3 regions of the Roseibium sp. AWQ4_290 genome follow, and region 2 is predicted to be linked to each of the others. Evidence: predicted binding sites of a transcription regulator. Region 2 holds the regulator's gene; each other region holds the start of a gene.
What was found. Region 2 encodes PhoB, which activates phosphate uptake and scavenging genes when phosphate is short. Its sites were predicted from a motif close to TGTCATNNANCTGTCAT; they were not measured.
Positions count from the first base shown of each region.

Region 1: ACXAH0_RS22000 (esterase-like activity of phytase family protein) is a predicted target of PhoB. The motif match lies at 4,727-4,743, and genes of this name have one in related genera.
Region 3: ACXAH0_RS07975 (PhoX family protein) is a predicted target of PhoB. The motif match lies at 6,019-6,035, and genes of this name have one in related genera.

Region 1 is NZ_JBSWYG010000026.1:24,590-32,610, reverse strand. It holds gene ACXAH0_RS22025 (M24 family metallopeptidase) at 20-1,156, opposite strand; gene ACXAH0_RS22020 (pyridoxal-phosphate dependent enzyme) at 1,149-2,231, opposite strand; gene ACXAH0_RS22015 (ArsR/SmtB family transcription factor) at 2,406-2,738, shown strand; gene ACXAH0_RS22010 (arsenate reductase ArsC) at 2,823-3,320, shown strand; gene ACXAH0_RS22005 (multidrug effflux MFS transporter) at 3,368-4,588, opposite strand; gene ACXAH0_RS22000 (esterase-like activity of phytase family protein) at 4,821-7,034, shown strand; gene ACXAH0_RS21995 (LysR family transcriptional regulator) at 7,103-8,005, opposite strand.
Region 2 is NZ_JBSWYG010000030.1:22,046-30,066, reverse strand. It holds gene ACXAH0_RS23285 (efflux RND transporter permease subunit) at 1-36, opposite strand, end outside; gene ACXAH0_RS23280 (efflux RND transporter periplasmic adaptor subunit) at 51-1,490, opposite strand; gene ACXAH0_RS23275 (Hsp33 family molecular chaperone) at 1,761-2,735, opposite strand; gene argF (ornithine carbamoyltransferase) at 2,748-3,677, opposite strand; gene ACXAH0_RS23265 (acetylornithine transaminase) at 3,674-4,873, opposite strand; gene ACXAH0_RS23260 (GcrA family cell cycle regulator) at 5,353-5,895, shown strand; gene phoB (phosphate regulon transcriptional regulator PhoB) at 6,385-7,083, opposite strand; gene phoU (phosphate signaling complex protein PhoU) at 7,156-7,851, opposite strand; gene pstB (phosphate ABC transporter ATP-binding protein PstB) at 7,883-8,021, opposite strand, start outside.
Region 3 is NZ_JBSWYG010000006.1:111,490-119,510, forward strand. It holds gene ACXAH0_RS07940 (adenylate/guanylate cyclase domain-containing protein) at 1-1,346, shown strand, start outside; gene ACXAH0_RS07945 (SDR family NAD(P)-dependent oxidoreductase) at 1,510-2,277, shown strand; gene ACXAH0_RS07950 (hypothetical protein) at 2,435-2,965, shown strand; gene ACXAH0_RS07955 (HlyD family secretion protein) at 2,982-4,223, shown strand; gene ACXAH0_RS07960 (cupin domain-containing protein) at 4,360-4,719, opposite strand; gene ACXAH0_RS07965 (VOC family protein) at 4,883-5,278, opposite strand; gene soxR (redox-sensitive transcriptional activator SoxR) at 5,379-5,897, shown strand; gene ACXAH0_RS07975 (PhoX family protein) at 6,094-7,992, shown strand.

The sequences.
Region 1 (8,021 bases), on a different contig from region 2:
CGAGTGCGCGCGACACACTTTAGATAACCGGGATATCAGGACCGGTCCGTTCGCTTAAAAAATCCGGCGGGCCATCGCGCAAAACGATGTTCTCTTCATGCACCAACATTTTTCCCGGGCCCAAGGTCAGGCTTGGCTCGAGCGTCAGCACCATATTTTCGCAAAGCTCTGTCTGGTCAAACGGGGTGAGAGACGGGCCTTCGGTGAGCTGCAGGCCGAGCCCGTGGCCGAGACGGCCCACATCGCCACCGCCCGCGCCGAGACTGTCCGCCATGGCGTGATAAAGATCGGCGCATGTCTTGCCGGGCCGGGCAATGGCTGCCGCCGCCGTGACGGCGTCTACGAGCCGTTCATGGGCGCTGCGGACCCTAGGGGAGGCCTGGCCAAGGGCAAAATTGCGGTCAAAATCGCAGAAATAGCCGGATGTGGTTGCGCCGGTATCGAGCATGAAGACATCGCCCTCCGCCAGTGTCTGATCTGTCGGCGGGGAAATCACATCGCCATAGCCGCCAGCGCCCGCGCCGCCAACAAGATAGGGCACGTCATCAGCGCCCTGGGTTAAAAGCTCGATCCGGAAGGCCCGGAAAGCGTCTTTTAACGTCTGGCCCTCGTGAAAAAGGTGCGGGGCCTTGGCAAAGGCACGCGATGCACTGGCGCAACTTTCCCGGATCAGCGCGATTTCCGGCTCGGACTTGACCAGCCGCAGCGTCTGGAGCAGGCCGGATGCGTCCTTGAATGCCACAATGGGGAGGCGGGCTTGCAGGGTCAGAAAGTCTTCAAGGGGCATGCGCAGCATGCTTTCCGGTCCCATGGGCAGGCCGACCCGGGCGAACGGGGTCAGTGCTTCTTCAAGCAGGCGGAGTTCCTCCCTGCTTGGATGGGGTGAGGCGAAGAGGCGGATATCGTCGATCCAGGTGGAGGCCATCAGCTGGGCGCCAATCTGCGGAATGACGGCCACCGGCTTGCCGCTGCCGGGCACAATCAGGAACCAGGGCCGGGTCGGGCTTTGCCAGAACAGGGTTCTGAAACCGGTGAAATAGCGGATCTCCGCTTCGCCGGTCAAAAACAGGGCGTCCAGCCCCTGCGCCCGCATGGCGCGTTGGGCCCGCTCCGTGCGCGCGGCAAATTCACTCTCTGGAAAGTCCGGCTCAGACATCTTCCGGACCTTCAGAGAGGTAACAGAGCGCGCGGGAGGTTGCCTCTAGTTTCAAGGCCTCAACGTGGCCTGCTGCGTGGCGCAGCGCAGCGAGGCCAGCGGCGCCGGAAGGGGTGGTCTCAAGGCCGTTTTGCGCAAGCCAGGCGACTGTGTCTGCAGCTTCCTCTTCTGAAACCGTCAAAAAGGCATCCGCTTCCCGGGCCAGATAGGTCAGGGCCAGATGTGAGGGCTCCTTGCAGTCGAGGCGCCCCATGGAGGAGACCGGACCGCCAGCTTTCACCGGACGGCCTGCGGCAATGCTCGCCTGAAGCGCGGGGGCTGCCTCCGGTTCAACAATCACGATGGTGACACCATCCCCCCAACTCTGGCGGGCACTGGCCGTGCAGGCAGCAGCCAGGCCGCCGACACCGGCCTGCAAAAACACATGGGTGGGCGGTTCTGCGATCTGCCGGGCGATCTCCTCACCCATTGTCAGATAGCCTTCCATGACATCGCGGCCGGGTGCGGTCATGCCGGGCCAGGTACTGTCAGACAGAAGCTGCCAGCCCTTGTCTTGCGCCGCCTGTTCGGCCGCTGCCATGCTGTCTTCGTAAAGGGCGCCTTCGCGCACCACCTCGGCCCCCCGCGCCCGCAGCCGGTTTGCAAAGGCGTCCGGGACGGTTTCGGCAACATAGACCACCGCCTTAGCTCCGAAAATGCGGGCACCCTCGGCAAGGGACAGGCCGTGATTGCCCGCGCTGGCACAGACAAAGGTCGTGTCTGTTAACGCACTGCCCGCATCCGGGGCTGGCTGGCTTCGGGATCTGTCGTGGGACTGTTTCGCAATTGCATATGCGGCCCCAAGGGCCTTGAAACTGCCAAGCCCGAGCCGGTCGCGTTCGTCCTTCAGATAGAGCGCGCCAATGCCAAGAGCTGCGGCAAGATCGGGGCGGGTCAGCAGAGGGGAGGGGGCAAGGCCTGTGGCGGATTTGAAAAAAGCGCTGGCCGGACCCTGGCTCAGAGAAATCTCACCCGTTGCCAGGCCATCGGCCGGGTCCAGGCCTTTGCCGCGCCAGCTGTTCCCTAATATGTTCATGCCGTGTCCTTCTTTTGCGGGCCCCAGTGTGTGATCTACAGATCATCAGGCCGGACAGGGAAACACAAGCCCGCGCAACCGGCTCTCCCGAGCGGGCTGTTGAGGTTGCTTTTGTCTTTGCTTGGCGGATGGATTTTCCGTTGCGGAAGAATTAAAATCTATATATCATGAAGTATGGATATAAATTCTGCTCTGGCCGCTTTTGCGGCCCTTAGCCAGAAAACCCGGCTGGAGGTCTACCAGCTGTTGATTGCGGCCGGGCCGGAGGGGCGGCTGGCGGGTGAGATTGCGGAGGTGCTGCACGTCCGCCAGAACACCATGTCGGCCAACCTGTCGGTGCTGTTGCAGGCCGGGCTGGTACGCAACAAACGGGAGGGCCGCTCGATCCGCTACTTTGCCGATCTTGAGACCACCGGGGAGCTTTTGACTTTTCTGATGGCCGATTGCTGCGGCGGCCAGCCTGAGCTGTGCGCAAAGGTCATGGAGGCGGTGGCCAGAAAGACCTGACCCAAACCGGAAACGTGACGTTGTTCAAGGGGTATGGCCGGACCGGTCTATTTTAAAAAAATGCCCTGGAAACTGGAGGAAACAATGCCTGAAAATGTTTATAATGTCCTGTTCCTGTGCACCGGGAACTCAGCCCGTTCCATTCTGGCTGAAGCGATTTTGAACCGTGAAGGGCAGGGTAAGTTCAAGGCATTTTCGGCCGGGTCCAACCCGGCGGGCGTTGTGCGGCCGGAGACCCTGGTGCTGCTCAAGAAACTCAACTTCAAGACGGATGGGCTGCGCTCCAAGGACTGGAGCGAATTTGCGGTTCAAGGGGCGCCGGTTCTGGATTTTGTCTTCACCGTTTGCGACAACGCGGCCAAGGAAACCTGTCCGGTCTGGCCGGGGCAGCCGATGAGCGCCCATTGGGGCGTGCCGGATCCGGCGGCGGTCGATGGCAGTGAAAGTGAACGGGGGCTGGCCTTTAGCGATGCTTTCCGGATGCTCAACAACCGGATCTCGATCTTCCTGAATTTGCCAATGGCGTCTCTCGACAGACTGTCCCTGCAAGAGCGGCTCGACGAGATCGGCCGGTCCGGGTGAGACCCGGCTGATCCCGTCATTGCCTTGCCTTTGCGCTGGCGCCGCCGTCAGGCGGGGGCGTTGTTGTCTGGCGTGGAAGCGTCGCCTGCCGGGTCGAGCCGCAAGGTGAGCAGGGCCAGAACAAAGGCGAGCAACGCGCACGTGGTCACCGCACCGGCCAGCGGCAAGGCGGTCCGGTCGAACAGTGGCGTGAACAGGAAGATCATGACACCGCCTGCGACCATCTGGAACGTGCCGCCCAGGGAGGAGGCCATGCCCGCATGTTCGCCATGCTCTTCCAGAGCCATTACCATGGTCGGGGCAATGACAAGGCCAAGGCAGGTATTGCCGAGGAAGAAGAACACCATCAGCACCGGCAGGGAATCGAAGCCCATCCAGATGAGCAGGAACAGGCTTGCATTGGCGGCGGTAAAACCGCAGACGGCCCGGAAGGCCACGCGCCCCATCCCGTAAGCCTGGCCGAGACTGGCCGCAAACTGGGACGCGGCGAAGAACCCGACCGCATTGGCAGCGAAGACCAGGCTGAACTCCGTCGGGGAGAGGTGGTAGCTGGTCATATAAACCAAAGGTGCGGCGGCGATGAACACAAAGAAACTGGCAATGGAAAAGCCGCCGATCATGGTCAACCCCATGAATCTGGCATCTTTCATCAGATAGATGGAGCTGCGGATCAAATCCGTCACATTGATCGGGCTGCGCTTGTCAGCCGGCAGGGTTTCCGGCAAACGGAAGGCGGTCAGAATGATCGCCAGCAGGGCAATGACACCAAGGACGATGAAAATCGTGCGCCAGTCGCCGAAGGCAATGATCGCGCTGCCGCTCAAAGGCGCAAGCAGCGGCGAGATGCTGATGACCAGCATCACCAGCGCCATCAGCCGTGTGGCCTGGGGCCCCGTGGCGAGGTCCCTGACGACGGCGCGCACGATCACCATGGGCGCAGCGGCTCCCAGAGCCTGAACGAAACGCCCGAGCGCCAGCGTGGAAATATCTGCCGCGCTCGCACAGATGGCCGAACCGGCGACGAAGACAGCCAGGCCAATAAAGATTGGCGCCCGGCGGCCGGTCCAGTCGGCCACCGGCCCGTAAAACAGCTGGGACACACCAAAGGCGATGAAATAGACCGTAAAGGTCATTTGTGCACCGGCGTCGTCCGTGTTCAAGTCCTTGACGATTTGCGGTGTTGCCGGCAGGTAAAGGTCGATGGCAAATGGCCCAACGGCGGCCAGCAGCCCAAGCACCATGGCGGCGCGGACAAATCCGATCTGCATAAAACTATCCGAGAATTCTGAGAAGCGCAGCTCGCGCCTTAGGTTTGTTGCACCGCAACCTGAGAGAAAAACGCGGCCATGTCCAGTAAAATCTGACTGCCATCCGCCGGATTCGAGCAGGTGAAAGCTTCTTCAAGGTGTCATGCAAGCTTCACCTGAATGTCACCAATTCGGTAATTTCGGCCACTAGCTTTCGTCCACCTTAACCCAGAACAGTGTGGGAGCTAGTGCAATGTCTGATCTACGCGGACGCTTTTTGAAAGGTGTTAGCCTTGCGGTTTTGTTCGGTCTCGGGGCCGTTTCTACTGCACAGGCCGAGTTTTTTGAGCGGATCAATTCTTACCCGGTCTACAAGACCCTTCCAGAAGGGGCCGACAAGGCGACCGAGACCGTGGCTGAAATCATCTATGCGTCCAAGGATGGCCGGACTCTCGTTTTCACCGACAGCCCGGGTGAGGACATCGTCTTTGTGAATGCGGCGAACCCGTTGAACCTTCAACCGATGGGCCGCACGGCTCTTGGCGGTGAGCCGACCTCTGTCGCCGTTGGCCAGAGCTACGCCTATGCAGGCGTCAATACGAGCGCAGACTATGTGAACGCCTCCGGCCATCTGGCCGTTATTGCCCTGGAGGGTCTGGGCATCACCGCCACATGCGACGCCAAAGGTCAGCCGGACAGCGTTGCCATTTCGCCGGACGGGAAATATGTGGCCATAGCGATCGAGAACGAGCGCGACGAAGATTTGAATGACGGCGAAATCCCGCAAATGCCGGCCGGCCATCTGGCGATCTTCGATCTGGATGACCAAGGCGTTCCGGTCAATTGCGATGCGGTGCGCATTGTCGATCTCACCGGGCTGGCCGAGGTTGCCCCCAGTGATCCGGAGCCGGAATTTGTTTCCATCAATTCCAAGAACCAGGTTGTGGTCACCTTGCAGGAAAACAACCACATTGCCGTTGTTGACCTGGCCTCCGGCAAGGTTGTGTCCCATTTTTCCGCCGGCACTTCGACGGCTGAAAATGTCCCGGTGAAAAAGGCGCGCTCCAGCGATGCTTCGGGGTCTGCGGAAAACGTTGCCCGGGAACCGGATGCAGTGGCCTGGATCGATGACGAGCGTTTCGTGACGGCCAATGAAGGCGACTACAAGGGTGGTTCGCGCGGGTTCACTATCTGGAATGCCAAGGGCGATGTTCTCTTTGATAGTGGCAACCAGATGGAACATCTGGGCATGTCCCATGGCCATTACCCTGCCAAGCGGGCGCACAAGAAGGGCACAGAGCCGGAAGGCGTGGCCGTTGGGGAATTCGGCGGCGACACGCTGATCTTCGTCAACTCCGAGCGCGGAAATTTTGTCGCCGTCTACAAGGACACCGGTGCCGAACCGGAATTCGTCCAGTTCCTGCCGACCCATGTGGGTCCGGAAGGCCTTCTGGCCATTCCGAACCGGGACTTGTTTGCCGTGGCCAACGAAGTGGATGAAGATGGGGTTCGGGCGCATGTGTCGCTGTACCAGTTCGGCGCCGAAGCGCCGTCCTATCCGTCTATCATTTCGGAAATGGATGAGGAAACCAAGGCACCGATCGGCTGGGGCGCATTGTCGGCTCTGGCCGCTGACCCGAAGGACCCGAACAAGCTTTTTGCCGTGAATGACAGCTTTTACGAAAAGGCCCGGATCTACACGCTGGATATTTCCTCCCAGCCTGCCCGGATCACCGGCTACAAGAACGTGACCGGCGCCTCCCAGGCACTTCTGGATCTGGAAGGTATTGCCGTTGCCGGGGATGGCGGGTTCTGGCTGGCCTCTGAAGGCAATCTGGAAAAAGACCGTCAGCATCTGCTGATCAAGACCGATGAGACCGGAGCCGTGCAGCAGGAAATTACCCTGCCGCAGGAACTGATCGATCAATCCAAGCGGTTTTCCTTCGAGGGCGTGGCCGAGTTTGAGATGGACGGGAAGCCGCTTGTGGCTGTTGCGGTTCAGCGCGAATGGAAGGACGATCCGGAAGGCTTGACCAAGATCGCGATCTACAACCCGGACAACAAGTCCTGGGGCTTTGTCCACTATCCGCTCGACGCTCCGCGCAGTGCGGCTGGCGGCTGGGTTGGCCTGTCTGAGATTGTCTCCCTTGGAGACGGCAAGTTTGCCGTTCTGGAGCGGGACAACAAGGGGGGCGAAGACGCTGCTATCAAGCAGATCACGGTTGTGTCGCTGGACGGGGTCACACCCGCTGCCTATGGCGAAGCTTTGCCGGTTCTGGAAAAGCACTTCGCGATGGACATCCTGCCCGCCATGGCCAAGAGCAAGGGCTGGGTTCTGGACAAACCGGAAGGCCTGGCGGTGACTGCTGACGGGCGTCTGATCCTGGTGACCGACAATGACGGCGTGGATGATGCTCCGGGGGAAACCCAGCTGATCGATCTCGGTCCGGCGTCCCGCCTGAACTAGGGCAAACCGGTTTACCCCCTGGGAACGCGGCGCATCTTAAGGCCGTCTGGAGGGATGACCAAAAGATATCAGGGCCCGGCAGCGCTCGCTGCCGGGCTCTTTTTCAGCTCCAGCGCGGTGGCCATGAACGCCTTGACGGTTGGTGGCACGAAGGTTTGGGACGGATAGACGAAATAGACCGACATTTGTGCGCTGCCGAACTCCGGCAGGACAGGGACCAGGGACCCGGTCTCCGTGCTGGCGGACAGAAAGAAATCGGGCAGCATGGCAATGCCAATGCCCCGTTCGGCATAGGTCTGCGTGGTTTGAATGTCGTCGCAGGCAAGGCGGCCGGAAATATCAACATCGGCGCTGGCACCGTCTTGGCCAATCAGCGTGATCTGCGGGCCTGCGGGCACCAGTTGAATGAAACGGTGGGCTTTCAAGTCATCCGGGTGCCTGGGAGTGCCGTGGCGTTTGAGGTAAGCGGGCGAGGCCCAGAGCGAGATCTGTCCGCTAACGAATTTGCGGATGATCAGGCTGGAGGTTTCAAGCTTGCCCACCCGGACGGCCAGATCAATGCCGTCGGCAATCAGGTCCATATGCCGGTTGGTGACACTCAGATCCACGTTCACCTGCGGGTAATGATCCAGATAGCGTTCGATAACGGGGGGCAGCAGGGAATTGGCCAGGTCCGGCGGGGCCGTCAGGCGCAGGGTGCCGGCCGGTTGTCCGGCGCTCTGGGCCAGCGCCTGCTCTCCCGCCTGCAGGGCGTCCAGGGCCTGTTTGCAGGAGCGATAGTAGCGCTGTCCCGCCTCCGTCACGCTGAGCTTGCGCGTGGTCCGGTGGAGTAAGGTGATACCCAGCCGCTTTTCCAGCCGGGCGATCTTGGCGCTGACCGTGGTTGTCGGCATGCCAAGGCGCCGGGCGGCCTGGGAAAAGCTCTGCGCGTTGACGACTTCAACAAAGACGTCGATCCCGTCAAAGGCCATGCTCGGATCCTCTTTG
Region 2 (8,021 bases):
CATTTCCAGAAAGCCGCGTGACTGTATCTCTCGCATGATGGCGGCCTCCGTCAGCGGGCGGTGGTGTCACGGCGCTCCGCCGTGGCTGCCGGGCCCGCCGTCTTGTCGGTGCTGGTGACGTCTTCCACCAGCAGCCCCTTGCCGGCTTCCGGGATCCGGGTGGTCAAAAGGGTCTCACCGGAAGTCAGATTGCCGCGCACGATGATGTTGCCATCGTCAATGGCGAGCGCCTCCACCTTGCGCGGCTCCAACCGGCTGTCCTTGACCACATAGACCTTGCCCTCGCCGTAATAGGCGGTCTCCGGGACCCGGAAACTGTCATGGTAGGTTTCATCAGCCAGGGAGATCTCGACAAAGGCGCCGGGGCGAAGGGGAACAGCCGCATCCGAGCTGTCGATGGAGGCAATCAGCTCTACCCCGCCGCGCGTGCTGGCCACATCCGCACCGATGCGGCTCACCGTCGCCTGATAGGTAACCGGGGTGGTGCCCAGATACCAGGTCACCTGCACCGGGCGACCGACAACCGTGCCGCTGTCGGCAACCAGGCGGCCATACTGGTTGTCCGACAAGGTGAAACGGACCTCAAATTCATCGGCCGCGTAAAGCGAAACCACAGAATCGTTCACACTCACCAGCCGCCCCGGCTCCGCCGCTTCGGAGCGCACAATGGCATCAAACGGGGCGCGCAGAACCGTGTTCTCAAGCTGCCGCTTTGCATCTTCAAGGCGCCAGTCCAGGCGCTTGACCGCCGCTTTCTGCTGCTCGACCTTGGCTTCATAAAGGGTCAGCGTGTTTTGAGCCTGCTCAAGCGCCTGCTGGCGCTGGGACACAAGCAGCCGCCGGTCGTCGACGGTCCGCTCCGTTACCGCGCCGCGGTTGACCAGATCCTCTGCCCGCTGCAAGTCGCGTGTGGCAAATTCCAGCTGTTCCTTCGCCCGCGCCATATTGGCCCGTTCCAGAACCACCTGCCCCTGGCTTTCCACAAGCGCAGCATGGGCTTCCGCCAGATTGGCCTCCGCTTCCGTGACAGCGCCTTCATAGTCGAACCGGTCGATCGCCACCAGAAGGTCACCCTTGGCCACAAAGCCGCCGGCCTTCAAATTCGGGTGAATCTGGCTCACCTCACCGCCGACAAGGGCCCTGAGTTCCACTTCCCGGCCCGCCGTGGTTTCCCCATAGACATTGATATCCGGAGCATAGTCCCCTTTTTGAAGGGTCAGCGTCTCGACGGGATAGCTTTTTTCCCGGATGGCCTGTTTCGGCACTTCTGGCTTGCTTGCCACCAGTGCATTCATGCCAATAAACGCCCCGATCAGGATCGCAAAGGCGATCAGTGCCTGGAGCAGGGCCTTCAGGATCAGCAACGTCCGCCGCCAGCCTTCGCCCGGTTGCGGAGCCTGCGGCGGAAGAACGTCTGAAACCGGCTTGTCTGCGGTTTTCTGGGGTCCGGTTTCCTGGGGTCCGGTTTCCTGGGGAAGCGTTTGCAGCATGTTTGGTACACCGGGCTTTAAAAGGGACTGCGGGTGTCTTTATGTCAATGATTGACGGATAGTTTTATTTCGCACCGCAAAATTCAACCCCGGACCTGCGTAGAAACCGCAAATGGGGCGTGAAAAGTGTAACGAAATGTGTCTGTTTGCGCAGACTTAAGCTGTCTTTGCGGACAGATCCCTCTGCCCGGAAGGGCCATCACATCCAGCCCCAAGGATCTGAACTGTTTATGCAATCAGTGCATATTCTACCCAAACGGTAGATTGAGATCAGCCATCGAACTCATATTTGGCGTTGCAGAATTCACACGTGACAGCAATCTTTCCGTCAACGGTCATGCTCTCCACTTCCTCCGCCGAAAAGCCGGACAGGACGGAGGCAATCTTCTCGCGGGAGCAGCGGCACTTGTCTGCCAGCGGCTGGGGGTTGAACAGCCGCACCCCACGCTCGTGAAACAGCCGGAACAGCAGCATTTCAACGCTCACTTCCGGGTCTGTCAGTTCCACATCCTTGACGGTGTCGACAAGCGCCTTGGCTTCCACCCAGGCATCATCCTCCGCAACTTCGGGCGCTTCAGTGCCTTCCGGGGCATCCCCGGGGTCGATATCCGCTTGACGCAACCGCTCCGGCGCCTCGGGCAGGAACTGCACCATGATCCCGCCTGCGGTCCATGTTCTGGCATGGCCCTCGCCTTCCTGGCGGGTGAACAGCTCTCCCACCCCAAGCCGGACTTCGGTCGGGATCTGTTCAGAGCGTTCGAAGTAGCGGCGGGCGACTTCTTCCAGAGAAATCCCGTCCAGCTCCACAAGGCCCTGATAGCGCTGCATGTGCTGGCCCTGGTCGATGGTCATGGCCAGATGGCCATGGCCAAGGAGCGCCTCCGGCGTCGCCTTGCCTGCGGCCACAAGCGCTGCGACCCGGTCTTCGTCAAAGCTGGCGCAGGCACGCATTGCATCCGGCGAGGCAAAGTCGACCACAAGCATCGACACCGGCCCCTGCGTCTGGGTCTGCAGTGTGAAGCGGCCATCGAATTTCAGCGATGTCCCCAACAGGCTTGCCAGAACAATAGCTTCGGCCAGGAGCCTGGAGACAGGCTCCGGATAGGAATGCCGTTCCAGAATGGCTTCCAGTACCGGGCCAAGAGCAACAGCGCGCCCCCGAACGTCCAGCCCTTCCACGGCAAAAGGCCGGACAGCGTCCAGCCCTGCGGGGGCAATCCCCAGTTCCTCAAGATTGAATGCCACGTCGGCCTTGCCTTATCCTTTGCCGAAACACCAGGCCAGAACGCCTTTCTGGGCATGGAGCCGGTTTTCAGCTTCATCAAACACCACGGAATTGGGACCGTCCATAACCTCGGCTGTGACTTCTTCGCCGCGATGCGCCGGCAGGCAGTGCATGAACACTGCCCGGGCGTTGGCTTCTTCCATCAGCTTTTCGTTGACCTGATAGGCGCTGAGAAGATTGTGACGGCTCTCGCTGTCATCATCGCCCATGGAGACCCAGCAATCGGTCACGACACAGTCGGTTCCCTTTACGGCCTCATATGGGTCTGTGGTCACAAGAATGGAACCACCCTTGGCGCGCGCGGCGTCGATCAGGTCCTGGGGTGGTGCCAGCTCGGCCGGTGTGGCAATGCGCAGTTCGAAATCAAACCGCGGCGCGGCATGCACCCAGGAGGCCAGAACATTGTTGCTGTCGCCGGTCCATGCCACACTCTTGCCGGAGATCGGCCCGCGGTGTTCCTCAAACGTCATCAGATCCGCCATGATCTGGCACGGGTGGGACACTTTGGTAAGGCCGTTGATCACGGGAACCGTGGCATATTCGGCCAGCTCCGTCAGATCCTCATGGCTGAGAATACGGATCATGATTGCATCGACGAACCGGGACAGAACCCGGGCCGTGTCGGCAATGGTCTCGCCCCGGCCAAGCTGCATTTCCGCGCCGGTCAGCATCAGGGTTTCGCCGCCGAGTTCGCGCATGCCCACATCAAAGGAAATGCGGGTCCGGGTGGAAGGTTGCTCGAAAATCATGGCCAGTACCTTGCCGGCCAGCGGCCCCTCACCCGGGCGCACACCATTGCGGTTTGCCTTGATGGTCTTTGCGGTTTCCAGAATGGCGCGCAGTTCGTCGCCCTCAAGGTCCGTCAGGTCGAGAAAATTCCGGTAAGCTGCATGTGCGGTCATCCGGCCGCTCCTTCCACCAAGTTCGCCTCAACCGCCTGCGCCGCCTGTTCCAGACGCTCCAGCGCGATCGCAATTTCGTCTTCGCTCATTGTCAGCGGCGGCAGAAGCCGCAGGACATTGTCACCGGCCGGAACGGCCAGGAGCCCGGCCTCCCGGGCCGCAGCCGAAAATTCGCCCACGGGCACCACGCATCTGAGACCTAGCATCAGTCCGCTGCCGCGCACTTCCGCCAGCACATCCGGATGGCCGTCCACCAGACCGGCAAGCTTCTGCTTGAAGTTCAGGCCCTTGCGTTGAACCTCGCCCAGAAAGCCCTCTTCAAGAATGATGTCGAGCACCGCATTGCCAACAGCCATGGCGAGCGGATTGCCACCAAATGTGGTGCCGTGAGTGCCAGGCCCGAGCGCGCCGGCAGCCTCTTGCGTCGCCAGGCACGCGCCCATGGGAAAACCGCCGCCGATCCCCTTGGCAATCGCCATCAGGTCCGGGCTGACACCGGTCCATTCATGGGCAAACAGCTTGCCCGTCCGGCCGATGCCGGTCTGGATCTCATCGAAAATGAGCAGCAGGCCGTTGTCGTCACACAGTTTGCGCAGGGCGCGCAGAAAGTCCGGCTGGATTTCCCGGATACCGCCCTCGCCCTGAACCGGTTCAATCGCGATGGCCGCTGTCTGGGGGCCTATGACCGCCTTGAGCGCATCCAGATCGCCCGCCGGCACCTGGTCGAAACCGGGCGCCTTGGGGCCAAAGCCTTCCAGGTATTTCTCCTGCCCCCCGGCGGCGATCGTCGCGATGGTACGGCCGTGGAAAGCCCCTTCAAAGGTGACAATGTGAAACCGTTCCGGATGGCCCTTGTCATATTGATGGCGGCGGGCGCATTTGATCGCCGCTTCCATGGCTTCGGCCCCGGAATTCACGAACAGCACCTTGTCGGCAAAGGAGGCATCCGCCAGCCGCTGCGCCAGCCGTTCCCCCTCGGGCATCTGGTGCAGGTTGGAAATGTGCCAGAGCTTCGCCGCCTGTTCCTGAAGCGCCTTGACCAGATGCGGGTGACTGTGGCCGCAGGAATTCACAGCGATGCCGGACCCGCAATCGAGGTATCGTCGGCCGTCCTTGGTCACCAGCCAGACACCTTCCCCGTGATCAAAGCTCAGGGATGATCTTGCGTAATTCCCAAACAGTGCGGTCGCGGACATAACCTCATTCAACTCCATGGCCGTCCCCGCGCTGTCGAGTGTGGCAGGGACTGGCGGTTTTCAGGGATTTCAGCTCCGGCAGGCTGGCTGCGGTGCACGCGCACACCGTCAGACCTGCACAAGGCCAAAACGCAACGTGCCGCCCCTGAGAGGCGGCACGTTGCGGTTCCGTTATACACTGGCCGCCCCATTATCTGTCAATGGGCCTGCGGCCAGGCCGCATACGTAGAGTCACCGGAACAGAATTCGTAAAATTCTCAATACCCTCGCCATACTTGGGGAAAAGTCCCTTCATCCCCAACTGGTTTGGGCCCAATGGTTGCCTCACAAATTAACGTTATTGTAATCTGTGACCAATCAGACACGACATCTCGTAAGGCAAATCACTCGAAGATACTAGATATGCCACACTTAGGCATGCACCAGCATGCTTAATACGGGGTTAATGGCCGCAGAGGCCGCAATAAAAGGTGCGGGCAATGAGTTGGACAAACGAACGGGTTGAACTCCTCAAGAAACTTTGGGGTGACGGCTTGAGCGCAAGCCAGATCGCTGGCGAGCTTGGAGGCGTCACCCGGAATGCCGTGATCGGCAAGGTTCACCGGCTTGGCCTGTCCGGGCGGGCAAAGACCTCAAGCGCAAGCACCAAGCCCCGTCGGCCGCGCTCTGCAACCGCCAGCAACACCAACACCAGCTCAGCTCCGAAGAAGCCGGCCCAGCAGCCGCCGCAAACAATTGGGGCGACGGCGCTCAAGGCGGATACAGCCCCTGCGCCCGTTGCAGAGATCAAGCCAGAGCCGGTGGCCGAACTGGTGGTGCCGATCTCCCAGCGTGCCACGATCCTGACGCTGACCGAGCGCACCTGCAAATGGCCGATCGGCGACCCGGCGACGGACGACTTCTACTTCTGCGGCCGCCAGTCCGAAGCCGGTGTTCCCTATTGCACCCATCACTGCAAGATCGCCTACCAGCCGGTCGCTGACCGCCGCCGCGACCGCAAAGTGATTGCGAAGGCCGGCTGACGCCCCACCTTCTTTTAAACGAGAAAAGCCCGCCATTTTGGCGGGCTTTTCAGTTTGAAGCGTGCTTTTATTTTCCAGCCCCCTACTAGGCCCCATGCCAACCTCACCCAAAAGGTCCCTATTGGAGTGGGCAAGTTCACCGGCAAGGAGAGGCACGCAGACCGGCCTGTTGGCCGTTCAAGCGGCGCAACGCAGTCCGGCGGGCCGGAGCAGGCCACCGAGGCCGTGTTTGAGGACTGTTCAGCTGCGTCCCAAGTTTTGAACGATAAACCATATCGCCCTGCAACCTGCTCCTTGACGAACAGTCCCCAAACACGGTCAGATCGGTTCCTATCTATTGAGGTTGGTAGGAGCCACCTTAAGCTACGACACGAGAGCGTTCCGCCGTGTCGCGCGTCTTGGACGAAGCCGCACATCACCCTGTGACCCGTTCCTTGCGGAACGCTCTCATGTCACGGTCGAATAGGGTCCTGTTTGGTGAGGTTGATATCAGCCGACAGCTGAAAACTGATCGTTGAAGGCGTAGCCCGCGCCGCGGACCGTGCGGATCGGGTCCTTGGCCTTGCCCCTGTTGAGGGCTTTGCGCAGACGGCCCACATGCACATCAACCGTGCGCTCGTCCACATAGACATCATGACCCCAGACACCGTCCAGAAGCTGCTCGCGGGAAAACACCCGCCCAGGCGACGTCATCAGGAACTCCAGCAGGCGGAACTCGGTCGGGCCCAGGTGGATTTCCTTGGTATTGCGCCGGACCCGGTGGGTTTCCCGGTCCAGTTCAATATCGCCGGAACGCAACATCGTGGAGACCACTTCCGGGCTGGCCCGGCGTAGGATCGCACGGACCCGCGCCATCAGCTCCGGCACGGAGAACGGCTTGACCACATAGTCATCTGCCCCGGTCGACAGGCCGCGGATCCGCTCCGCTTCCTCGCCCCGCGCCGTCAGCATGATAACCGGCAGGCGCTCGGTGTCCTCGCGGGTGCGCAGGCGGCGGCACAGTTCAATGCCGGACAGGCCCGGCAGCATCCAGTCCAGAAGCAGCAGATCCGGCAGGCTTTCCCGCAGGCGGATTTCCGCCTCATCGCCTCGGACACAGGAATCCACCTGATATCCTTCCGCTTCCAGATTGTATCTCAAGAGAAGGCTGAGCGGTTCTTCGTCTTCAACGATGAGGACCTTCGGCATTCGTTCTTGCTCCGTCTAGGCGGCCGGCGCCCAGGCGCCGGCCGGAAATTGCGCACTGTTTTTTGCAGAGGTTTATGCGCTGGTCGTTTCGTCGAGCTTTTCCCGCTCTTCCGGCAGACGCTCGCCTGTGACCATGAAGAAGACATTCTCCGCAATATTGGTCGCGTGATCCCCGATCCGCTCGATGTTCTTGGCGCAGAACAGCAAATGGACACATTGGGTGATCACCCGCGGGTCTTCCATCATGTAGGTGAGCAATTCCCGGAAAAGGGAAGTATAGATCGCGTCGACTTCCGCGTCCCCTTCCTGCACCCGGCGCGCCGCCTCGGCATCGCGCCGCGTATAGGCGTCAAGCACCTGCTTGAGCTGGGACAGGGCCAGCTCGGTCATGTGCTCGACCCCGATGGCCAGCTTTTTGGACTGGAGATTGCTATCGATGGCAATCACACGCTTGGCCACGTTCTTGGCCAGGTCGCCCACCCGCTCCAGGTCATTGGCGATGCGGCTGGCGGCAGTGATCTCGCGCAGGTCCTGCCCCATGGGCTGGCGGCGGGCGATCATCTCGATCAGCTTCATCTCCACGTCCTGATGCAACCCATCCAGGCGTTCATCGCCGGAAATGGTAGCCTTGGCCAGATCAAGATCCTGGTTGACCAGCGCATGCACCGCATCCGCGAACGCCCGTTCTGCAAGGCCGCCCATCTCGGCGACTTTGCCGGCCATGGCAGTCAGTTCCTCGTCATAAGCCGAGACTGTATGTTCAGACATCCTGTGTCCCCTTCAGATTTCGCAAATACGCTTAGCCAAAGCGTCCGGTGATGTAATCCTGCGTGCGTTTGTCCTGCGGGTTGGTAAAGATGTCTTCTGTCTGACCTTCCTCAACCAGAATTCCCAGGTGGAAAAACGCGGTGCGCTGAGAGACACGGGCCGCCTGCTGC
Region 3 (8,021 bases), on a different contig from region 2:
ACATCCTTCAGGGCGGGCCGCCGGAGACCGGGCTGCCGGAGCGGGTGCGTTCCGAAATCCGCGGCCGGGAAACCTCATCAGAGCGGCTGATCGGCTGGGTTCAGCTGGGGCTCGTGCTGTTTTTCTCAACCCTTTATGTCATCGCGCCGAGGGCGGAGGGCGCAGCCGGGTTCAACTTTGTGCCCTTTGCGCTCGGGGCCTATTTCCTGTTCACCATACTCCGGCTCATGTTGTCCTACCGCTATGAGCTGCCGCAATGGTATCTCCTGATTTCCATCGGGGTGGACATGGCGCTGCTGGTGGGGCTGATCTTCTCCTTTCACATTCAATATGACCAGCATCCCGCCTTCTACCTGAAAGCGCCCACCCTGATGTATGTGTTCATTTTCATTGGTCTGAGGGCGCTGCGTTTTGACCCGAGATTTGTTTTGACCACCGGGCTTGTGGCTGTGTGCGGCTGGCTGGGGCTTGTCTTTTATGCGGCCTTTGCGGATATGGACGGTATGCGGGTGACCCGCAATTATGTGGAATACCTGACCGGCAATTCGATCCTGATCGGCGCGGAGCTGGACAAAACCATGGTCATCCTGACGGTGACGGTCATCTTGTCCGCCGCCTTGTACCGGGGCCGGTCCATGCTGTTTGAGGCAACGAAAGACCACGAGGCCGCCAAGGATCTGCGCCGGTTCTTTGCTCCGGAAGTGGCTGCCTCCATCACCGGGGCCCAGACCGCGCTGGAAGCCGGGGAGGGCACGTTGCGCGAGGCGGCCATTCTTTACGCCGATATCCGCAGCTTCACCGCCACATCAGAAACCCTGGACCCACAGGCCGTGTTGTCGGTGCTGGCGCAGTATCAGAGCCTTGCAGTTGATGTGATCAATCAGGAAGGCGGGCGGGTGGACAAGTTTCTCGGCGATGGCATCCTGGCTACTTTCGGCGCTGTCCATCCGTCAGACACCTACGCTGCGGATGCCTTGCGGGCGGCCGAAAAGCTGGTGGCCTGTGTGGCGGTGCAGCAGGACCGGTTCCAAACCGCAGGCTGGCCGGGGCCGCTTCGCATCGGAACGGCCGTTTCGGCCGGGACCGTCACGGCCGGTGTGATCGGTTCGAAAAACCGGCTCGAATTCACAGTGATCGGGGATGCGGTCAACCGGGCTGCGAAACTGGAAGACGCAAACAAGAGCCAGCGCTGTGCGGCGCTGACAGACCAGGCCACGTGGCAACTGGCCCTTGAGCAAGGATACGAGCCTGGGGCCGCAGAGCCGCGCCCGGGTGTCCATGTCGCCGGTATCCGCCATCCGGTCGATCTGGTGGTTCTGGCTGGTGAGCAGCCATTTCCCGCTTGACCGGATCTTTCTGGCCAAAAAAGTGTGTACGGCTTGAGCAGCCCGAAATGCGCTTGACCCGGTGCGGTTTCTCGGACACTTTGCATGTTCGTGTTGACGTTTTCGTCAATATATATAGAAAAACTGATATAAGTCAGTATTTTGAATGAAGCGGGAGGTTCGCTTGAAACTGGATTCATCACTCGCAGCTGTCGTAACGGGCGGCGCATCGGGGCTTGGGGCGGCGACCGCCAGATTGCTGGCTGCAGAAGGCGTGAAGGTCACCATTTTTGACCGGAACGTGGAACAAGGCAAAGAGGTGGCTTTTGAGATTGGCGGCCAGTTCGCGGATGTGGATGTGACCGATCAGGCCAGCGTTGAACAAGGCTTCGCAGTGGCCCGCAGTGCCCACGGGCAAGAACGCATTCTTGTTAATTGCGCGGGCATTGCCCCAGTGGCCAAGACCACTTCCCGCGGCGAAGCCCATCCTATGGACATGTTTGAAAAGGTGATTGCGGTCAATCTGATCGGCTCTTTCCGCTGTCTTTCCCAGGCCGCGACCGGCATGGCAACGCTCGATCCGGTCACGCCGGATGGCGGGCGCGGGGTGATCGTCTCCACCGCGTCGGTTGCAGCTTTCGACGGTCAGATCGGCCAGGTCGCCTATGCGGCCTCCAAGGCCGGTGTGGCCGGTATGACGCTGCCGGTCGCCCGGGACCTGTCCAAGCTGGGGGTTCGCGTCATGACAATTGCGCCTGGCATCTTCGAAACGCCGATGCTGCTGGGGCTGTCCCAGGAGGTTCAGGACTCCCTTGGTCAGCAGGTGCCGTTCCCCTCCCGGCTCGGCAAGGCAGGCGAATACGCCCGGCTGGTCAAGGCGATTTGCGAGAATGACATGCTCAATGGCGAAACGATCCGTCTGGACGGGGCTATTCGCATGGCGCCCCGGTAAAGATCCTCAGGGCCTTGCTCGCATCCTGAAATGGTGGTTCTGCTTTGTCGCAGGGGCGCTGCAGGGGAATGGTGTCTTTTACGAAGACTGTTCTTTAAATTTTCCGTAAGGTCGGCTACTCCAAGGCAAAGAAGTTTCTTAGCGTCACGGAGTGGCAATGTCCGCTAAAATCCACGAACTTGCACCGCACCATCTGCCGTATTTCATTCCATTGGCAGATGGCAGCGATCCGATGATGAGAAATGTTCTCATAGCGCTCATCATCCTGGTCGTTTTGCTTGGCACCTTTTACCTCTACCTGCATTCCCTTCCGGAGCGTCTGGCCCATAAACACGGGCGCATCCAATTCGAGCTGGTGGCGGTTCTCGGGCTTTTGGCGCTGTTCACCCACAATCAGGTCTTCTGGGTGGCTGCGCTGGTGCTGGCCTTCATTCAGCTTCCCGACTTCATGACACCGCTGGAAACGATTGCCAGCTCGGCCCGCAGGATGGCCTTTGGAACCGGGGAGGATCCGGGGGAGGGGAGCGAGGGGCCCAATGGCGAGGGGACCTCGCATGGGCCCGGAGCGACGTCTAGTGCCGTGCAGAGCGGGAAGATTGCGGCCAGTGCTGAACGTCCGGCCGCGCCGGCGTCCGCTGAGCTCGAAGGCGCGGCTTCCGCCGCTCCGGATCAGGGCAAGACCCCCTAGAGCGGAAGGACAGCTGATGTTTGAGACGCTCTTCAGTGCGATGATCACCATCTTGCCGGACTATCTGATCCGCCGCTATGTGCAGGGCAAGCGGATCGGACATGAGATCACGCTCTATTCCGTCTGGTTCGAGCTGCGCTACGGCATTGTGACCTGCCTCATGCTCACCATTACCCTGATCACTCTGATCTTCTATTTCCATCCCACCTCCCAAAGCGCGGTGTCCACGTTCCGGACCGTGGCCATCCTGCCCGAGGCGACCGGCCGGGTGGAGGAAGTCTTTGTGCCGCTGGATCTGGAAACAAATGTGAAGACCGGTGATCCGCTGTTTAAGCTGGACAGCAGCCGTCAGGAAGCCGACGTTTTGACCGCCCGGCAGCAGATTGAGGAGATCAAGGGCGAGATAGCCCTGGCCGAGGGCGAACTGGCGGTGGCGTCCGCGCAGGTGGATCAGGCGGCCGCGTCGCTGAAACAGGCGCAGGACGAGCTGGAAACCCGGCAGGAGCTGTTTGACCGCAACGCCAATGTGGTCAGTGAGCGGGATCTGGAAAAGCTCCAGAACACGGTCGATACACGCGCAGGCGGTCTGGCGGCGGCGGAAGCCAACAAAGAGCTTGCCGAGACCCGGATCAACGTGGCCCTGCCAAGCAAGCTGAAAAGTGCCGAAGCCAGGCTTGCCGAAGCCGAGGTCGAACTGGACAAGATGACGGTTTCAGCCAAGGTGGATGGCCGGGTGACACAATTCGTGCTGCGGCCCGGGGAGATTGTGACACCCCTGATGCGGCCTGCGGGGGTGATCATTCCCGATAATTCCCTGCATCAGCGGATTCTGGCCGGGTTCGGCCAGGTGGAAGCCCAGGTTCTCAAACCGGGCATGGTCGCCGAAGCCTTTTGTCCTGCTGTTCCGTTCACCATCATTCCGCTGGTGATTACGGATGTGCAGGAAGAGATTGCCAGCGGGCAGGTGACCTCCGGAAGCCAGCTTCTGGATGCGGGCAAGGCTTCCAAGACGGCGACCATCACAACGGTGCTTGAGCCGCTTTATGAAGGCGGGCTCGACCGGTTGCCTCCCGGGGCGAGCTGCACGGTCAACGCCTATACCAGCAACCATGAAAGACTGCATTCGGACGACAATCTGTCGACCGGGCAGTTTGTCTTTCTGCATGTGATCGATACGGTCGGGCTGGTCCATGCGCTGATCCTGCGCAGCCAGGCCCTGCAATATCCGATCCGGGCACTGGTTCTGACCGGTCACTGATCCCGTAGTGCGTCTCATCCCGCGCGGCAAAGCCCTTCTGCCGCGCGGGAGCGGTCCGTCCATCCGCCGCCGGGCCACAAGCTCCTTTGGCAAAGCACAAGTTCGGAAGCTGCTGGGGGGGCGGACCTGCCCGGTGTTACCGCTCGCACCAGATACGGTCGTTGCTGGCGGAGTTGGTTCTGAAAACAATATAGGTAAAGGGATAATCAAAAGGGTTGTCCGTGCTGCGCACCTCAAAGGGCTCGCAGGCAAGCGTCTGCCCGGGTTCCAGCTCGATCCGCCGTCCATCAATATGGAACACGCCCTTTCCGGACAGTACATGAACCACTTCGGTGCTGGACGTATGGTAGTGGTCCTTCACCTCCGTATGGGGCGGGACTTCGACCAGCTGCACCAGGCCACCCGTCAGATTCACATCCTTGTCCTGGACCAGGGTCTTTTCCCGGTAGCCCAATGCGTTCATCCAGACCACTTCTTCATTGCGCACAAGCTTCATCCATCCCTCCTGGCAACTTGCTGACTCACTGGTTCCGGAGACAGTCTTAAATATCTATGGACGTTGCGGAAGAGACTGTTTCAGAAGAAAGTGCCCAAAAAGAGCCGCCCGGAGGGCGGGCTCCGGGAGAAGTCTTGTCTGGTCCCGGAAAACCCGTTTGCGGTCAGCTTTTGCCGGTGTAGCTGACCACTTCGAATTCGATCCCGTCATCATCATCGAAATAGAACCGGCGGCCCGGCTCATAGTCCTGATGATTGTGGGTCGTGTAGCCGCCTGCCTTGATCCTGGCCTCGGCCGCGTCGAGATCCTCGACCACAACGGCAATGTGGTTGAGCCCTCCATGGTGGTCGTAACTGACACCGGCGACCGGGGTGGTGTCCTTTGGCGGGCTGTAGGCTGCGACGTAACTCGTCTCGTTGCCGATGTGATAGGTCGTTCCGCCGCCAAGCGACTGGCCCTTCCACCGGATTTTCCAGCCGAACCAGTCTTCCAGCCGGCGGGCGGTCGCGGCCGGGTCGGTCACTGTAACGTTTACATGTTCCAGAAATGCAGCGCTCATATCGACGTCCTCTCAAGGTTTGACTCCTCGTGGACACTAGAGATAATTCCTCAAGTAAACTTGAGGTCAAGAGAAAAAAGGGACTGTTTTGAAGAAGCTTATGAAGGCAGATGATCTTTTGTCTATTGGCGGCCTGGCCGAGCGGACCGGCCTTGCAGTCTCTGCGATCCGTTTCTACGAGGACAAGGGCCTGGTTCACCCGATCCGCAACAGCGGCGGGCAAAGGCGGTTTTTGCGCGCGGACATCCGCCGCCTGTCTTTTGTCCTTGTGGCCCAGGAATTCGGGTTCACGATTTCGGAAATCGCCGTGCAGTTGGCGAGCCTGCCGGAGGGCAGGGCGCCGACCAAGGCGGACTGGACCCGTCTGAGCAAGGGGTTCCGGCGGCATCTGGAAGACAGGATCGCGCGCATGACGGCCTTGCGGGACAAACTGGATGGCTGCATAGGTTGCGGCTGCCTGTCGATGAAATCCTGCCAGCTCTACAATGCCGGTGACGCAGCGTCCCGTCATGGACGGGGGCCACGCTACCTTTTGGGCGACCGCCCGGAGCCTCAGCCGGACAGGCAAAGCGGTGCCGGGCCGGTTTCAACGCAGGAAAAGGCAAAATCCGACTTTTGATCCATTGAAAAGCTGAATGCCACAAGCGGAAAGAAAAACAAGCGTTTACGTTTGATTGGAGCCGGAGGCCGCCGCTTGTCGGCAGGCCTGTAACCGAACCATTACGCGACTGTCACATTGCTGTAATCTGAGTGTCGTTAACGCTCACGGGCGCACTCTGTGTGCCTTGCCTGTAGCCATCCGATTGGAGAGCAAAATGAGTGACATCAGCAAAGACGACCTGTCCTGGGACGAATGGGATGAATTGGTCCGTCCGACACCGGAAACCACCGAATTTGACCGCGTCGTGGAAGCCGGCCTGTCGCGCCGGGGCTTTCTTGGCGGCGTTGTTGCCTTCGGATCGGGGGCTGCGGCCATGGGCCTCGGTACCGGTGCGAGCCTTTTGAACTCCACCTCCGCCCAGGCCCAGAGCGCTGGCCGGTTCGCCTTCAGCCCGGTGCCGGTCGCAACCGATGCCACCGTGCATGTGCCGGAAGGCTACACCTGGGATATCCTGGTGAAATGGGGGGACAAGCTGTTTTCCGACGCAGCGGACTTCGATTCGGAAAAAGGCGTTCCCGTTGCCTCTTCCGACCGCGTCTTCGGCGAAAACACCGACGGCATGGAACTGTTCGTCTTTGGCGACAAGCAGGTCATTGCGGTCAACAGCGAATATGTGAACCCAACGATCAACCTGCCGCATACGGATGACGGCAAGCCGGAATCGGCTGACGACGTCACCATGCTGCAGAACTTCCAGGGCGTGACCGTGATGGAAGTGACGGAAGATGCTGGCGACTGGAAGGTTGTTGTCGACAGCCCGTTCAACCGCCGCATCACCCAGCGCACGGAAATGCGCCTGTCCGGTCCGGCGGCCGGTCATGACCTTCTGAAAACCGACGCGGACCCGACCGGGACCAAAACCCTCGGCACCTTCAACAATTGCGGTGCGGGCAAGACCCCCTGGGGCACTTACCTGACCTGCGAGGAAAACTTCAACGGCTATTTCGGATCCACCGATGACAGCTTTGAAGTGCCCGCCGACTTCAAGCGCTACGGCATCGGCCTTGAGAGCCGCTACGATTACGAAAAATACCAGGAGCGGTTTGACATTTCCAAGAATGTCAACGAGCCGCGCCGCGCCGGTTACATTGTCGAGATCGACCCGAGCGATCCCGGCTCCACGCCGGTCAAGCGCACGGCCCTTGGCCGCTTCAAACACGAAAACGCCGCTTGCACCCTGGCGCCGGATGGCCGTGTCGTGGTCTATATGGGCGATGATGAGCGGGGCGAATTCCTTTACAAGTTCGTCTCCAACGGCGTCTACACGCCGGGGGCTCCGACCGACGGCCTTCTGGATGACGGCACGCTCTATGTGGCGAAGTTCAACGACGATGGCGCTGGCGAGTGGCTGGCCCTGACGGAAGAAGCAACCGGCATGCCCCAGGCCGAAATCTGCATCTTCAGCCGCATGGCCGCGTCCAAGGTTGGCGCCACCACAATGGACCGTCCGGAATGGGTTGCGGTCAACCCGGTCGCGGTCGAAGCCTATTGTGCTCTGACCAACAACAAAAACCGGGCCGTCAAGCCGAATGCCGGCGGTGACGACACGCCGGTCAACGGCCCGAACCCGCGTGCGGAAAACCACTATGGTCAGATTGTGCGCTGGTATCCGGAAAATGATGACCATACGGCGCCGAAGTTCAAGTGGGACCTGTTCGTGATGGCGGGCAACCCGGAAGTTCATGCCGGTACGCCCTACGGAGGCTCTGACAATGTCAACTCCGGCAACATGTTCAACTCGCCGGACGGAATGATGTTTGACAGTTCGGGCCTGCTGTGGATCGAGACCGACGGGAACTACAAGAACGAAGGCGATTTCGCCGGAATGGGCAACAACCAGATGCTGGTTGGCGATCCGGTCACCGGCCAGATCGAGCGGTTCATGACGGTTCCTTACGGCTCTGAAGTCACAGGCATCACCTGGTCTGCGGACAAGAAGACCCTGTTTGTCGGCATTCAGCACCCGAAAGCCCCGTTCCCGGATGGGGAAGGCAAACTGGCGCGGTCTTCCGTGATCGCCGTCAAGCGTGCGGACAACGCCAAGATCGGCTAAAGCGGCCCGTGTTTCACCGGATTTGGCTT